3 regions of the Brevibacillus nitrificans genome follow, and region 3 is predicted to be linked to each of the others. Evidence: riboswitches for the same ligand, from Rfam matches in the RefSeq annotation. Region 3 holds a riboswitch; each other region holds the start of a gene.
The links. Region 3 has a riboswitch for thiamine pyrophosphate ahead of thiS (sulfur carrier protein ThiS). Riboswitches for the same ligand answer to the same signal wherever they lie in the genome.
Positions count from the first base shown of each region.

Region 1: it holds a riboswitch for thiamine pyrophosphate, as region 3 does, so the genes downstream of both, thiC (phosphomethylpyrimidine synthase ThiC) here and thiS (sulfur carrier protein ThiS) in region 3, are expected to answer to the same signal.
Region 2: it holds a riboswitch for thiamine pyrophosphate, as region 3 does, so the genes downstream of both, thiO (glycine oxidase ThiO) here and thiS (sulfur carrier protein ThiS) in region 3, are expected to answer to the same signal.

Region 1 covers NZ_RHHU01000003.1:150,058-155,522, forward strand. Annotated here, with positions in the region: gene EDM59_RS02620 (polysaccharide deacetylase family protein) at 1-380, shown strand, start outside; gene EDM59_RS02625 (glycosyl hydrolase family 18 protein) at 408-1,475, shown strand; gene EDM59_RS30910 (hypothetical protein) at 1,549-1,719, opposite strand; gene thiC (phosphomethylpyrimidine synthase ThiC) at 1,744-3,504, opposite strand; TPP riboswitch at 3,656-3,767, opposite strand; gene EDM59_RS02635 (cation diffusion facilitator family transporter) at 4,022-4,909, shown strand; gene ku (non-homologous end joining protein Ku) at 4,958-5,465, opposite strand, start outside.
Region 2 covers NZ_RHHU01000011.1:148,547-154,011, forward strand. Annotated here, with positions in the region: gene EDM59_RS18715 (YugN family protein) at 242-640, opposite strand; gene EDM59_RS18720 (LSm family protein) at 768-1,631, opposite strand; gene thiO (glycine oxidase ThiO) at 1,747-2,850, opposite strand; TPP riboswitch at 2,949-3,061, opposite strand; gene EDM59_RS31705 (excisionase family DNA-binding protein) at 3,132-3,377, opposite strand; partial or broken gene EDM59_RS18730 (glucose-6-phosphate isomerase) at 3,372-4,721, opposite strand; gene EDM59_RS18735 (efflux RND transporter periplasmic adaptor subunit) at 4,918-5,465, shown strand, end outside.
Region 3 covers NZ_RHHU01000003.1:504,720-510,184, forward strand. Annotated here, with positions in the region: gene EDM59_RS04375 (glycoside hydrolase family 18 protein) at 1-595, shown strand, start outside; gene EDM59_RS04380 (50S ribosomal protein L7ae) at 752-979, shown strand; gene EDM59_RS04385 (DUF2203 domain-containing protein) at 1,001-1,387, opposite strand; gene EDM59_RS04390 (alanyl-tRNA editing protein) at 1,494-2,702, shown strand; gene kapB (kinase-associated lipoprotein KapB) at 2,742-3,119, shown strand; TPP riboswitch at 3,167-3,277, shown strand; gene thiS (sulfur carrier protein ThiS) at 3,526-3,729, shown strand; gene EDM59_RS04405 (thiazole synthase) at 3,735-4,505, shown strand; gene EDM59_RS04410 (acetylornithine deacetylase) at 4,498-5,465, shown strand, end outside.

The DNA.
Region 1 (5,465 bases), 350 kb from region 3:
CGCAAACGGAAGCGGGGGCTCCTGAAGAAGACGAAGGATATCCCGTCAACATTCAAAACACACGACAGATGGATATCGTGATCCAAGGGGACAAGCTGAGCGTTTCGGTGGACAATGCGGTCAAAGTCAATCAACTAGCGATAGACAGCGCGATTGCCAGCGGGGGAGTAGCATTGGGGTCCGCGTACAGTGAAAAGAACAAGCAAGACGATATTTACGATGGGGTCTTTACAGATGTGAAGATTTCCTCGATACAAAATGGCGCAAGTGACCAAGAGCAAATTTTGTTCCGCAATTCTTACACAGGGATGGAAAAAGCGGTTAACAGATTGAAAGACGCCTTTACCACCACAGTGGACTGGGTGATGGAAACGTTCTAATCGGGTGGAGAAGGGGGCGCAGGCAAGTTGAGAAGATTGGCTAGAAAGAAGCTTTGGATCGTTCGCTTCCTTTATATGAGCCTATTCACAGCGGTTGTGACTGGCTGTGGGATCGGTGGCGTATCCGATGCAGAGAAATCGGTGTCTGCGGCAGAGGTGCCATTGAAGAAAAGTGCCTGGGTTGTGGATTGGCAGTGGAAGGCTGGTGCGGATGATCTGCAGGGCATGACAAATGGACTGACGAATGTACAAATGTTTGCTGCTTACTTTGATGAGGCGGACAACCTGTTTTTCACGGAATCCTTTCAAAAAGGACTGCCAAAAGTCCAAGAGATCTCGCGAAGAAGCAGTCTCGTGCATGTCGATTTGACGATCGTCAATGACCAGAAGCGCAAGGATGGTACCGATATTCAAAAGGACCCAGCGCTTGTCACAAGGCTGATGGCGACCGAGGAAAGTCGGGGCAAGCACATCGACCAGATCATGAAAGCCGTGGAAGAGTATCAGTTTCATGGGGTAGAAATCGACTACGAGCGCATCGAGGAAAAGGATTGGGGAAATCTGCTAGCGTTTTTCAAGGAGCTTTATCAGCGGCTGCAGGAGCAGGATAAAACGCTGCGGATCGTACTGGAACCACGGACGCCGATTGAAACTCTTTCGCTGCCAGAGGGGCCGGTCTATGTTATGATGGCCTACAATCTGCACGGCTTGCAAAGCGATCCTGGACCAAAGGCAGACCGCTCCTTTATTACGGAGCTTACGACTCGGATGAAGGTGGTTCCGGGCGAAAAAGTGATTGCCTTGTCAGCGGGTGGCTTTGACTGGGCTGAAAATGGAGAGGCTGCTGCTGTCACGGAAAAGCAGGCTGCCGAGCTCGCGAAATCCAGTCTGGAAATGCCGCGAAGAGATAACGCCAGCGGCAGTATCCACTTCCAGTATGTCGACCAGAACAAACAAAAGCATACGGTCTGGTACGCGGATGAAACCACTCTCCAGACATGGGCAGAGATCGTATCCGGTGAAGGCTATCGCAGCATCGCGTTGTGGCGGCTAGGTGAGCTGGGAAGCAAAAGCGTTCGGTTTATGAACGAGTGATGGACAAAGCAAGGTAACGATAAGACCGAAGAGAGCTGCTCTTCGGTCTTTTTGCTGTCTTTTTTATTCCCTATTAATAGTAGAGACTCTCCGTCAAAAGACACTTCACGCAGGTGCGGGACAGTGGTGTCTCCTGAAACTGGTGGGCACAATTTTTTTGCAAAGCAAGGAGCTTACGCTGGTACTCACGGGTGAGCTCCTGCAAACGCTGGATTTCATCGCGGAGCTGGATAGCCTGATCCATAGAAACGTACCTCCTTTTTGGGTGCTAGGTGTACAGCCGATTTCCTTGGGAGCGAAACTGCTCGGCTTTTTCCTTCATCCCGATTTCCAGTGCGTTTTCCTCCTTCAGTTGCTTTTCTTGCGCATAGGCCCGGATGTCCTGCGTAATTTTCATGCTGCAAAATTTGGGACCGCACATTGAGCAAAAATGAGCAGATTTCGCCCCCTCAAAGGGAAGCGTCTCATCATGGTACTCCCTGGCACGCTCAGGGTCGAGAGAGAGGTTGAACTGATCGACCCAGCGAAATTCAAAGCGGGCCTTGGACAAGGCGTCATCTCGCTCTTTGGCTCGCGGATGTCCCTTCGCCAGATCAGCAGCGTGGGCGGCGATTTTGTACGCGATCAGCCCGTTTCGCACGTCCTCCTTGTTTGGCAGCCCCAGATGTTCTTTCGGGGTGACGTAGCACAGCATGGCTGTACCAAACCAACCGATCATGGCAGCGCCGATAGCTGATGTGATGTGGTCATAGCCAGGTGCTATATCTGTCGTCAAAGGCCCTAATGTGTAGAAGGGAGCTTCGTGGCATAGCGTCAGCTGCTTTTCCATGTTCTCCTTGATTTGATGCATAGGGACGTGGCCGGGGCCTTCAATCATCACTTGAACATCGTATTTCCATGCGATTCGAGTCAGCTCTCCTAAGGTTTCCAGCTCTGCAAACTGCGCCTCGTCATTCGCGTCGGCGATGGAGCCTGGGCGCAGCCCGTCTCCTAAGGACACAGCGATATCGTATGCCTGCAAGATCTCGCAAATTTCTTCAAAGTGCGTATAGAGGAAATTCTCTTCATGGTGAGCGAGGCACCAGGCAGCGAGGATGGAGCCCCCTCGAGAAACGATGCCGGTTACACGCTTGGCAGTAAGAGGGATATAGCGCAGCAGCGCCCCGGCGTGGATCGTAAAGTAGTCCACCCCTTGCTCGGCCTGTTCGATCAAGGTATCCCGATAGATCTCCCAGGTAAGATCCTCCGCCTTTCCCTTTACCTTCTCCAGTGCCTGATAGATCGGAACCGTGCCGACTGGCACCGGGCAGTTGCGGATGATCCATTCACGGGTCGTATGAATGTGAGAGCCGGTTGACAGATCCATGATCGTATCAGCACCCCAGCGAACTGCCCAAATCATTTTTTCCACTTCCTCTCCGATGGAAGAAGTGACTGCGGAGGTGCCGATGTTTGCATTCACCTTCACATGAAAGCTGCGGCCGATGATCATGGGTTCACTTTCAGGGTGATTGATGTTGACGGGAAGAATGGCACGACCGTGGGCAATCTCTTCTCGGACAAACTCGGGATCGACTCCTTCACGAAGGGCCACGAACTCCATTTCGGGTGTTACAATCCCTTCCTTCGCGTATCGAAGCTGTGTGACGACACGGCCCGGACGAGCACGCAGGGGCAGCTGTTTCTCCCGGGGGGAGCTGTCGTGATTGTAGCTGTCGTCCAATAGCGGCAGAGGACGTCCCTGATAAGCTTCCGTATCCTGGCGGGATTGAACCCAAGCGGCACGGATCGGCGGGAGTCCTTTTTGGATGTCCGGAATATAATCATCAGCTGTGTAAGGACCACTGGTGTCATAGACAGGGATGGGCGGATTGGGAGTTTCTGTGTGGATCCCTTTTGTGGGATGCTGGGAAATCTCCCTCATGGGAACGAGAATGTCAGGGGTGCTGCCTTGCAAATACATTTTGCGGCTTCCAGGAAAAGCGGATACGGGGGAGATGGAGAAGGGGGATTTGCTGGTTCTGGACATAATAAAACCTCCTTGTCATGGTTGCAAACAGCGCGAACCCGGGAGGCGGAAAGAATCCCTGCGCCACGAAAAAGCGCCGCATGAGTGCATGCGACGCCAGACGCGAGAGAAGAAAAGATACGGGTATCCTAAAGATACACGATATCTGATCGTGTCGTTTATGACAATTCCTCCGCTGGCATTACCCAGTTCAGGTTCAACGGTCGATGGCACAATAGCCATCCTCTCAGCCTGGTAACTCCCAAGCTCCCGTGCTGTTATTCATTTTGGTTTTTGGTTGCAAGGACAGCATACCTGTTTTTGGATGCTTGCGCAAGTGTGAACAGGGAAAAAAAGATTGCGGCTGCGCAACACATTTTCCCCCTCCCTATAGTCGTGACTCGGACTAAAACTGTTTCTGTAGACCCACACGAAGTGCGTCTGATACGATGAAGTTCGGAAAAAGCTAGCAAGTGTACTTGTTCTTCTTATTCCTATCCGATGTAGTCGACAACAGAGATTTTAGAGGTGATGGCGTGTGGATGTGTATTCGAATATTAAACAAGGGGAACGCGGGGCGTGGGTCAGTATTTTTGCCTATATTTTTTGCTCCGTTTTAAAGATAGCGATTGCGGTCATGGCTAGCTCCGAAGCTTTGATGGCTGACGGGTTGAACAACTCAACCGATGTCGTGGCATCCATTGCGGTACTGATTGGCTTGAAAATTGCCCGCAAACCACCTGACCAGGATCATCCCTATGGCCATTTCCGGGCAGAGACGATTTCCGCACTTGTCGCATCATTTATTATGCTATTCGTTGGGATCCAGGTGGTTACGGACGCGGTTCCCACCTTCCTCGACCCGAATCACTCCGCTCCTAGCATGCTGGCGGGCTGGACAGCTCTTTTCACAGCGGTCATTATGTTTGGTGTTTATCGTTACAACCGGTCATTGGCTGAGAGAACGAACAGCCAGGCGCTGATGGCGGCCGCCGCCGATAATCGCTCGGACGCGTTGGTCAGCATTGGGACATTCGTCGGTGTAGCAGGTGCCCAATTTCATCTGAACTGGCTGGATCCTTTGGCGGCGTTTGTTGTTGGGCTGATCATCCTGAAAACGGCTTGGGACATCTTCCGGGACTGTACACACCGGTTGACGGACGGCTTCGATCAGGATCTGCTGGAACAACTGCGCGAGACAATCTCCGGGATTACCGGGGTTGAAGACGTCGGGGACATTAAGGCCCGTTACTTGGGAAGCAGTGTGCTTGTCGATGTCGTGATCCACGTCGATCCGGACTTGAATGTCGTAGAGAGCCATTCCATTACGGAGAAGATCGAGGAGCGTATGAAAAAGGTCCACAAGATCAATACCGTTCACATCCACATTGAGCCGATCGTGCAGCAAAAGCTCGTACAGAGATAGCCAAAAAACCTGTCCGTAGGAGGACAGGTTTTTTTGTGCAGATGGCAGTCATACCGTCGTTTTTTTCCGACGCAACGTCTTCGTAGTCGAACCAGGGGCTGGGCTTTCTCCGGCTGCCTGTTTGATTGGTGTGGCGGCTTCCCTGGTGTTCGTCGCTGTTCGTTTCCGCCCGGTTTTTTGCTGCGCTTTTTCCGGTGTGGGCTCAGCCTCCAGTTTAATGGGGCCTCCTCCATTGCTGGCGGTAACCTCGAGGCTTTCCTTTAGAGCCTGCATCAAGTCGATGACATTCGTGCGAGGAACGGCCGGTGAGGTCGCGATTTCCTGTCCCTCGAGCTTTTTCTCGATCATCGCTTGCAGCTCGGATCGATATTCATCGGTGTACTTGCTCGGATCAAAGGGAACGCTCATGTTGTTAATCAGCTCAGTTGCCATTTTTAATTCATTCTCAGCTAGAGCGATACCCGTATCGGGAAGGGCAGGGACTTGATGGACAGGTCGCACCTCATCGGGGTAATATATCGTCTCCAGCATGATGCAATGCTCGTACAGCCGGATG
Region 2 (5,465 bases), on a different contig from region 3:
CTTACCCTAATGTATGTCTTCTCAAGCAAATGCGATATCCCTGCGCTCTATTATGTGTTCCTGTCAGGTCTCGCTAGGCTGTTCATCTCCTGGCAAGAGCCTTATCCACACTTCCTTTGTATATTAGAAAACTTGGCTCCGCCAAGCCTTTTGGCGGGGCCTTAGTTGCACTTATACTGGCTAAGAATCTTATAAATTCTTACTGTACGTGAAAAGGCGGGCCCACCATCAGGCCCACCCTCTATGCCAGTCGATTCTCCAGTTCACGCACGATAGCCTCTGCCTGATGGATCCAACGGGAAGACACTTTTGCATCCTTGTCCAGCGGCTCCTGAAATTGATTCATCGCCGAGGAAGCCAGCGGCTCGTAATACCCGATATCCTGTTCTACACCTGTCTGGTAAACATGCCGGAGAACAAAGGGAGTCCCCAGCTCCACCCACGCATCCGCACTGTCCAGCTCTCCCTGAAGCACTTTGATGGGCAATCGCAGATAGACCATATTTTGATCGTCCAATGCTTGGTCGAAGTACCCTTGCTCATAGTCCCAATTCGCCAGGCTAAAGTTTGGACCAAGCGCCTCGCGGAAGAAGCCGAACGTCCCTCTCGTTCCCGGCAAGCTGCTTTGAATCGATTTCATCGCTTATCCCTGCCTTTCCAGATTCTGATTGTAGTGTGCGACAAAGACAGGAGTTGTAATCATGAAAAAGAGCAGCAAGCCTGTTGTCCCAAATACCCGGACAATAGACTTGCTGCTCAGCTGGTTGTTAGAGCAAAGCGATAGTAAGCAGGGTGAACAGTGCCAATGGAATGATCTTGCGGCCGCTTCGGCAAGGACGGCGTCTTCTCCTCGGAGGAGGAACGATGACGGCCGCTTGCGGGGGTGGTGGCGGCGGTGGAGGTGGTGGCATCATTGGGTAGCAGGGCATCGGCTGCGGAAAAGGCGAGAAATAGGGATTGAGATAAGGATTTTGTCCGCCGAACGGGCTTACCTGGGTGGGATAGTTGTGATCAGCGTATGGACTTACTTGACTGAACGGCGGCGCGTTTTCCCCGTACGGATTGCTGCTGCTCCCGTATGGGCTGACCTGTCCATATGGATTAGCGCTGCTGCCAAACGGACCAAATTGCCCATACGGATTCATTTGACCGTAGGGATTCATTTGTCCATAAGGATTCATCTGTCCGTAGGGATTCATCTGTCCGTAGGGATTCATCTGCCCATAGGGATTGCTGCTGCTGCCAAACGGTCCGAACCCCTGAGACGGAGGATACCCGCCATGGAATGGACTTACATCACCGTACGGGTTGAAGCCGCCGCCGTATCCACCATAGGAGGTCCACTCTGGATAACCACCGCCAAAGTCGCCTCCCCATGGCTGCCTGCTGGCTACCTCTTCTACCTCCAGCTCATCTATCTCTGCTTCCGGATCCTCCACTTCGACATACACGTTTTGATCATCGAAATCCACGATCACGCCTTCGAATACTTGGCCGTCGATCGCTTCAATGCGCACCTTTTTCTCCAAATGCTCCTTGATTACGTTGTGCACATTATGGCGTATATCCTTAATCATGCTGACTGTCTGAAAGTCAACCTGATAAAGGTTTTTGTCATCCTCAGACTGCATGGAAACTCCTCCCCTTCTGGTGTTTCTTTATTACCATATACAAGAGCCCATGGGGAGGTGTACCGTTTTCCATACAAGACTAGCCCAATTTATCGAAAGGCAGCTCTAAAGTGGATCACGAAAGGAACCGACTGGGCAGGAAGGGCTCGAGCCCCTCTGACTGTCCGCTCTCCAGGTAATCGGCCATGCGTATCGCGGTGACTGGCGACAGCAGTATGCCGTTTCGAAAGTGTCCACCTGCAAGCGAGAGCCCCTCCCAGCCAGGCACAGGTCCGAGCAAAGGCTTGCCGTCTGCTGTCGCTGGACGAAGCCCTCCCCATGCCTCCAGAAACGCTGCCGCGTGCAGGGCAGGCACGTACGGCATGACGCCGTTCAGGACACTTGCCAGTCCAGCCAGCGTAACTTCCCGCTGAAAACCGCTTTCGTCCTCTGTGGCTCCGATGACGATCTTTCCGTCCTTCTTCGGTGTAATGTATCCCGATGTCCCGAAAATCACAGTACGCAAAGGAATGCCTACAGAGGACACGGCTGCGATCTGACCGCGTACCGGCCTCACCGGAATAGCCAAATCGAGCATTTCCAGCATGATCCCTGCCCACGCACCGGAAGCAACGATGGTATGATCTGCACGGATAGGTCCCGAGGTCGTCTCTACACCGATCACACGACCCGCTTTTACAGCGATCCCTTTGACCACACAACCAGACAAAAGCGCAACCCCCTGGATTTTGCAGGCAGTCACGAGGGATCGCAGCAACAGCCGATTGTTGATATGACCTTCTCCTGGCGAGTAAATGCCCGCCTGCACGCGATCTGTCAAAAGCGGCTCCACTACTAGAAGCTCTTTGGCGCCCATCCAGTGAACATCATACCCGGCTTCCTTTTGCCACAGATATTTGGCACGAAGCTGTTCACTCTCTGCATCGTCCATGGCAACGGTAACGAGGCCTTCCAGACTCAGCTGGACATCGCCAGCCGTATGCTCCTCCAGCTCCTGCGCCCACTGTGGATACAAGCGCAACGACTCCATCCCAAGCTCCACCATCGGGCCAGGCACAGAAAATTCTTTCAAGGGCGCCAGCATGCCCGCTGCTGCCGAGGATGCTTGCCCGCCCCATTCTCCCTGCTCTACCAGCGTGACGGCCATCCCCCGCCGAGACAGCTCATACGCCAGACTAAGCCCTATAATTCCTCCGCCGACTACCAGACAATCACTCATCTTTTTCTCTCCCTCTCTCCTGTCCATAGGCAAAAAGCCCACCGATTCCCTCACAGGAAAAGGTGGGCTCATACGCATACGACAAAAAGCCAAGCGCTGTTCGCTCGCAACCACTTCCCTGCGCCGGCATGATCCGGATCAGGTGCAATGGGTCGATGGTCGTCGCTGCCATCCTCTCAGCCCCGCATGAAGGACTCCCCAAGTTGCTTTCACGTTATGTCATTTTCTTTGACCAGTATAGACCTCTTTTTGCCGATCTGACAAGTAGGAAAACAGAATGATTAGTCCTCGTCCTTCACATCGTAGCTATCCGGGATCGGCTCGTGGAGAGCAGCTTCCTCCCACTCGCGCAATCTGCGCATTTCCTCCAAGTGGTGCTTGAACTGATCCTTGTTAATCAGATATTCATTGCCATCGTGGACGGCCCGAATCCGCCCTTCCTTGATCTTTTCCAAAATGAACGTCACCGGAAGCTCCAAATATTCAGCTGTTTCGGCAACGGTCAAGTACGTCTTGTTCTCTTTCAATCTAGCCTCCAGTTCCGCTTTCTGCCGTTCGTAGCCAGGCTTGCCCAGCAAGGCAAACATATTGGCTTTGTAAGCCTCCACCCCTGGCTGATCAAACGGATTGACGCCCAGCAAATAGCCGCTGATCCCGCACGCTTTTTCAAAAAAGTAGATCAGTCCGCCCAAATGATAGGCGTTTGCTTCTGGTATTTCCACCAAAAGATTCGGTACCCCGCCATCTACATGAGCCAGTACCGTTCCTTCGAAAGCCTTTTTATTGACAAACCCCATCTGCTTGCCCGAGAGGAAGTTCAATCCATCCACATCAGTGGGATCCTCCTGAACGGTCACATCGACAACGGGAGTTTTTACGGAAATGACGGTCTCAAACAACGTCCGCATGCCATCCTGTATGTACTGACCCATCGAGTGCAAATCGGTTGAAAACTCCGCCGAGGCAGGAAAGATCCCTTTCCCATCCTTGCCCTCTGATTCGCCAAAGAGCTGCTTCCACCATTCAGAGAAATAGCGGAATTGCGGCTCGTAGCTGACCAACAGCTCCACGGTCTTGCCCTTGCGATACAGGGCGTTGCGGATCGCGGCATACTGGTAGCACGGGTTTTCTTCCAAATCCTGCTTCAAGTACCGCGCACGGGCATCGGCTGCTCCCTGCATGAGTGCGTCCAGATTGGCTCCGCTCACCGCGATGGGAAGCAATCCGACTGCAGTCAGTACCGAATACCTGCCACCGATGTCATCAGGAATGACAAAGCTTTCGTAGCCTTGCTCATCCGCCAGTTTTTTGAGCGAACCACGCGCCCGATCGGTCGTGATGTAAATGCGCTTCTTCGACCCCTCCGGTCCGTACTTCTTGACCAGCCAGTCGCGAAGCAAGCGAAACGCGATCGCAGGCTCTGTAGTCGTGCCTGATTTGGAAATAACGTTGATCGACACGTCTTTGCCATCCAGGACGTCCAGCAAATGGGAGATGTAGACGGGACTAATATTGTTCCCGACAAAATAGATTTCCGGGGCGCGCCGCTTCGCCTTGGGCAGCAGATTGTAAAAGCTGTGTCCCAAAATGTCCAGTACCGCCTTTGCCCCCAAATAAGAACCACCGATTCCAATCACCAAAAGCACATCTGAATCAGACTGAATACGTGTTGCTGCTCTCTGAATCCGCTTGTATTCACCACGATCATACTGTTCGGGCAGATCCACCCACCCGAGAAAATCTCTGCCTGGTCCTGTCTTTTTGTGCAGCATCTCATGCGCTTGTCCAATCGCTGGAGCGAGCAGCTCCCATTCATGTGGCCTGACAAAAGCAAGAGCATTGGAGTAATCAAATCGGATCGCTTGGTTCATGGCTCCCCTCCCAGGAACGTTCTTCCTCCCTTATCTTATCACGCAAAATCCGCAGAAAGTACTTTCCGTCAAAACATAGCAAAATGTGACCAAAATATGAACGTTTCGTCACGTGTGTTACCTTTTTCTACAGATTCCGTACAAGTCTTCGGGTAACGAAATAACAGAAATGGAAAAAACCAAGGAGAAAATGATCATGAAAAAACGCTGGTGGATCATCGGTTCCGTGGCAGCCGTACTGGTTGTCGGAGTCGTCGGTTTCAACATGATGGGCTCCAAACAGGCAATGGGTCTGCCCGTAAACATCGGAGCTGCGACCAAATCAGCACTGGAAAGCCGGATTTTGACGTCGGGGGTCGTCACCGTAGAAGACAAGCAAAAGCTGTTTGTGAACGTCACAGGTACGTTGCGCGAATTTTCCGTCAAAGAAGGCGACAAGGTGAAAAAGGGCCAGGTCATCGGAAAAATCGATACGACCGATGTAGAGAGCCGCATCTTGGACCTGGAGGCCCAGCTCGAGCTGGCAAAAGCCAATCTGGCAAAGGTTCAGGCTGGCAGTGAACCGGAGGAAGTCGCACAAGAGCGTGAACGATTGTCGCAAGCACAGAGAGAGTACGATACTGCCAAGCGCGAATACGATCGCATCAGCCAGCTGCACACCTCAGGGGCTTCCACTTCCCAAGAGCTGGACAAAGCAAAATCCGCTGTGGATTCTGCCCTCTCGACCTTGAATGTCGCCAAGCA
Region 3 (5,465 bases):
GCGTCGGGCCAAGCAGCGAGCACAGGCTGCAGGGATGATGATGTCGGTAGCGGTAGCACCAAAAACGAGTGCAGAGCAGCAAGGAAGATGGTACACCGCTCACGATTACGGGGCGATCGGCGCTATTGCCGATTTTGTCGTAATCATGACGTACGAGTGGGGATACAGCGGAGGTCCACCCATGGCGGTCTCCCCGATCGGACCAGTGCGCAGGGTGCTGCAGTACGCCTTGACGGAAATGCCCGCAGAGAAAATCTTGATGGGTCAAAACCTGTACGGGTATGACTGGACCCTGCCATTCGAGCAAGGGACCACTGCAAGAGCACTCAGTCCACAGGCCGCCATCGCTTTAGCAGCCGAGCACAATGTCAACATCCAGTACGACTATCGGGCACAGGCACCCTTTTTCGAATACACAGCCGCTGATGGGAAACGTCATCAGGTCTGGTTTGAAGATGCAAGGTCGATTCAAGCCAAATTCGATCTCGTCAAGCAGCTTGGATTGCGCGGTGTGAGCTACTGGAAGCTTGGGCTGCCGTTTCCGCAAAACTGGCTTTTGATCGAAGGGAACTTCCGAGTACGAAAACGGGCATGAGGAACGGGCGTGCAGTCCTTTTAGGCTGTGCGCCTGTTTTTTTGTGGACAGCTCACCTCAACTGCTGTATACGTTTTCCTATCTGCTAGAATCATGGTATGATGGCAAAAAGTAAGGATGAAGCGTCATGCTTCGAGTAGAAGGAGGGGGAGAAAAATGGGAGAATGCAAGCTGGACCACAGTGTGGAGGATGTACAAAAAAAGCTGGGAGAGCAAGCTCCTTTTTTGCCAGAGAAACGAGCCCAACAGCTGCAGACGTTGCTTGCAACCGAGCTGTCGCAAGAAAGACTGAACGAGCTGTTCCACCTGCTGAAAAAGTATGATTTGGCGACACCGGAAGAGCGGGCTAGACGTGAAGAACAAATGGAGCTGCTGCTGGGCTAGAAGGTGGCGCAAGAAGCTGATTTACTCAAGCTTCTTGCGACCCTGAAAGCCTTCATGCAATCCGTGGTAGTGAGTGATCTCACTTTCTCCCTCGCGCCAGCACAGGAGGACTTCTTCGCCATTGATCATCGCCGGGAAATCAAACAAGCCGATATCGACATCTTTCACTTGAACGCCTTTTTCTAGAAGACGTGTGATACGCATCTTGGCTTCCATTTCCATAAATTCCAGGCGGCATTCAACGGCAAAGAGCTCGCTCTCATCCACGGGCAAAAGCTTTTTCACTTCTTCGCGCTGTTGATAGAGCTTATAGAAAGTGCGTTTGGCTTCCTGCATAAAGGAAAGCTCTGCGCGTACATAGGGCAGCAGTTCATTGGCTTCCTCGGGAGTAAAATACTTTTTGGACAAAAGAAACACCTCCTACTTATCTATTATACTAGCAACCCCGTACGGGAGAAAATGGCGGAAGCAGCGCAAATGTGTTTTTGCTTCTTGCGGTAAGGAGTCAGGGAAAATGAAGGACAGACTGTATTACCAGGATGCCTATGTGAAAACATTTACGGCTGAAGTAACGAAGCGAGGCGTGGAAGAAAACGGCACGCCCTATGTGGTATTGAGTCAGACTGCTTTTTATCCGACTGGTGGTGGACAGCCATCCGATCATGGTCATCTTGGTGAAACGCGTGTCATCGATGTAGAGGAAGTAGACGGAGAAGTCCGTCATCGCTTAGCATCCCCCATCCCGGAAGAAATGGTGCAGCTCGAAGGCAGCATCGACTGGGAACGTCGATTTGACCATATGCAGCAGCATGCCGGTCAGCACATTTTGTCGGCATCTTTCCTGGAGGTAGTGGGAGCGGAGACCGTTGCTTTTCATTTGGGAAAAGAACGAGTCACGATCGATGTAAGACTCGATGAGCTGACCCCAGAGGTATGGGAAGCAGTCGAGCAGCGTGCCAACCAGATTGTTCTGGAAAATCGGCCGATTTCCGCCCGTTTTGTAGACGACGAAGAGCTGGCGACATTGCCGCTGAAAAAGCAGCCGACCGTTACTGAAAACATCCGTGTCGTGATCATTCCCGATTTTGATTACAATCCATGTGGGGGGACACACCCTGCACATACCGGTGAAGTGGGCATGATCAAAATTTTGGGATGGGAGCGTCATCGGGGCAATATTCGGCTGGAATTTATTTGCGGCTGGCGAGCCTTGCGAGATTATACGAGAAAACAGGCCATGGTGCGGGAGGTCTCGAAGCTGCTCATGACCAGTGATGCTGAGCTTATAGCGCAAGCAGAAAGACTGGTCGCCGAGCGTGACACAATGAAGCAAAGCTTGCTGGAAAAAGAGCGTCAACTGCTTGAAGTGGAGGTGCGTCAGTATCTCGCTCAAGCGGATCAGCTGGGAGGCGTACGGCTTTTGGAGATAGCCTTTAGCGACCGCTCGATCCAGCAGCTGCAGCAATTTGCTCATCAAGCTGTAGCACAAGCTCCGGACGTTGTGTGCCTGCTGGCAGCGACAGGTGAAAAGCTGCAGCTTGTCTTTGCCCGTGGCGCAGAGGTTGACGTGGCAGTCAATCAGCTGATCAAGGATACCCTGCCTTTGATCGACGGAAAAGGCGGAGGGAATGCGGCTATGGCACAAGGCGGCGGTCAGCCAAACCGACCGGTGCACGAAGTCCTTGACCATGCAAAGCAGCTGTTGAAGGCAGCTTTGTCCTAAAAGATCACGAAAGAAATAACAGAGGAGGATGATCGCGCCATGATGTGGAATCCGGGTGATATCGTACGCGTCACGCAAAAGACTGGGGAATACATTACGGAAGTTCTCGAGAACCATGATTCCAAGCTGCTCGTAAAGGTACTGGCTGTCACCAAGTTCCCGACCCAGGGTGACTTGCATACATCGTTTGAGGTCGACGTACCTTTGTTTCATCAACGCCCAGCGCTGTCGTACCAGGAAAAGTTCATGTGCCCAAGCAATGCCGTGATGCGGTATAACGGAGCGATTCCTGACTACAAGGAATCGGTGCGGATTGCGATGGAACGAGAGATGGAGAAATTGAAGAAAATGTCCCTGTGGGCGCAGCGCTGTCTGGTGGAGCTGGAAGCGATGCACAAGGAAACCTTTACAAAATAGAAATAGAGTGATACTGTAAGAATCGAAAGCACGACAAATGAATAAGAACACTACCAAGCGGGGGCCGAGCATAGTTGGCTGAGATTGTAACGAACGTGTTACTGACCGTTGAACCTGAACTGGGTCATGCCAGCGGAGGAAGAGGTATAACGAATCGTTATGAACCAAAACCATCCACGGCGGATGGTTTTTTTTGTAAACTATCTGCGTGATGATTAGGGAAACGGCTTCTTCTGTTTTGACTGGATGATTTCCAGCGACGGGAGGAGCCGTTTTTTAACGTAAAGGAATTTATAAGCGTTTCCGTTTATGAATTCCGGAGCGCATGAAAACTTTCCGCTAAAACGCGGTCGCTCCTCCTTGAACACGCCTCGATTGAGGATTTCTTACGGATAGGAGGAATACGATGGTCGTAGTTCTGAATGGGAAAAAGGTGGAGCTGGCTGATGATGTCCAGAATGTACGCGCACTGCTCGCGTCCTATCAGCTGCAGGAGAAGATCGTAGTCGTGGAGCAAAACGGGGAAATCATCGACCGCTCCCGCTATGAGGAAGCACCGATTATGGATGGAGATCGTATTGAAATCGTTCACTTTGTTGGAGGAGGATGATCCTGATGGATACATGGAAAATTGGACCGTACGAGTTTCGCTCCCGCTTGCTCTTGGGAACGGGTAAGTTTGCTGATTTGGAAACACAAGGCAAGGCAGTCGAGGTATCAGAGGCAGAGATTCTCACTTTTGCCATTCGTCGACTGAATTTGGAAAATCCACACGAGCCTAACTTTTTGGAACAGCTCGACCTGAAAAAATTCACGCTGCTGCCGAATACAGCAGGGGCATACACGGCGGAAGAGGCTGTGCGTATCGCTCGCCTGGCGAAAGCATCTGGCTTGTGCGACATGATCAAGGTCGAAGTTATCGGCGATCCCAAAACATTGCTGCCAGATCCAATCGGCACACTGGAGGCATCCAAAATTTTGGTGGAGGAAGGCTTCATCGTCTTGACTTACACCAACGATGACCCGATTCTTGCGCGCCGTTTGCAGGAAGCAGGCGTTCACGCAGTGATGCCGGGAGCTTCTCCGATCGGTTCCGGTCAAGGGATCGTGCATGAAAACAACCTGCGCTTCATTATCGAGGATGCAAAAGTACCAATCATCGTCGACGCGGGCATCGGTGCGCCAGCGGATTGCGCAAAAGCCATGGAGCTTGGCGCGGATGGCGTGCTTTTAAATACCGCAGTAGCGCTGGCAGACAATCCGGTGCTGATGGCAGAAGCGATGAAGCTGGGCGTGGAAGCGGGTCGAAAAGGCTTTTTGGCAGGACGCATCGCGAAAAAACGCTACGCTTCGGCAAGCAGCCCAACAGAAGGGATGATTGAGTAGCGTGAGCGGGGTACGTGCAGCAGTCGAGGCAATCGCCAGTCGACAAGAGGAGTTGTTTGACCTGCTGGGCCACCTGGTTTCGTACCCGACAGTCAGCCCGCCTGCACGAAATAGTGAGCAGGCGCAGAGCTTGATTGTGAAAGAATTGCAGGGGCTGGGCTTTGCAATCGATCGCTGGCCAGTGTTTCCTGGCGATGACAATGTGGTGGGCACGCTCAAAGGTTCTGCGTCCGCGACTGCGAACAGCTTGATCATAAACGGGCATATCGACGTAGCAGAGGTCGGAGATGATGCGGGCTGGACGTATCCGCCGTTTGCTTTGACGAAAGGAAAGGACGGCCGTTGGTATGGACGCGGAGTAGCTGATATGAAAGGTGGTATAGCCGCCAGCCTATTTGCGATCAAAATGCTTCGCGAACACGGCGTAGAGCTGAGGGGCGATCTGCTGTTCCAGTCGGTCATCGGGGAAGAAGCCGGTGAAGCGGGCACGCTGGCTGCCATCGAGAGAGGCTATCAGGCTGACTACGCGGTGGTCGTGGATACAAGCGACCTGCATATGCAAGGGCAGGGCGGTGTCATCACGGGCTGGATTACGATCGAAAGCCCGACGACCTTGCACGACGGGATGCGGGCAAAAACGATCCATGCTGGCGGGAGAGTGAAAGGTGCCTCTGCAATCGAAAAGATGATGAAGGTCATTGCATCGCTTCAGGATCTGGAGCGCCACTGGGCAGTCATGAAAGCGTATCCGGGCTTTCCAGCTGGCAGCAACACGATTAATCCCGCTGTCATCGAAGGCGGTCGCCATGCGGCTTTTATCGCGGATCAATGCGCCCTTTGGATTACGGTTCATTTTTATCCCAATGAATCGTACGAGGAGATCATTCGGGAAGTGGAGGATCACGTCCTGCGAGCAGCGGCAGCAGATGTATGGCTTCGCGACAACCCGCCGACTTTTCG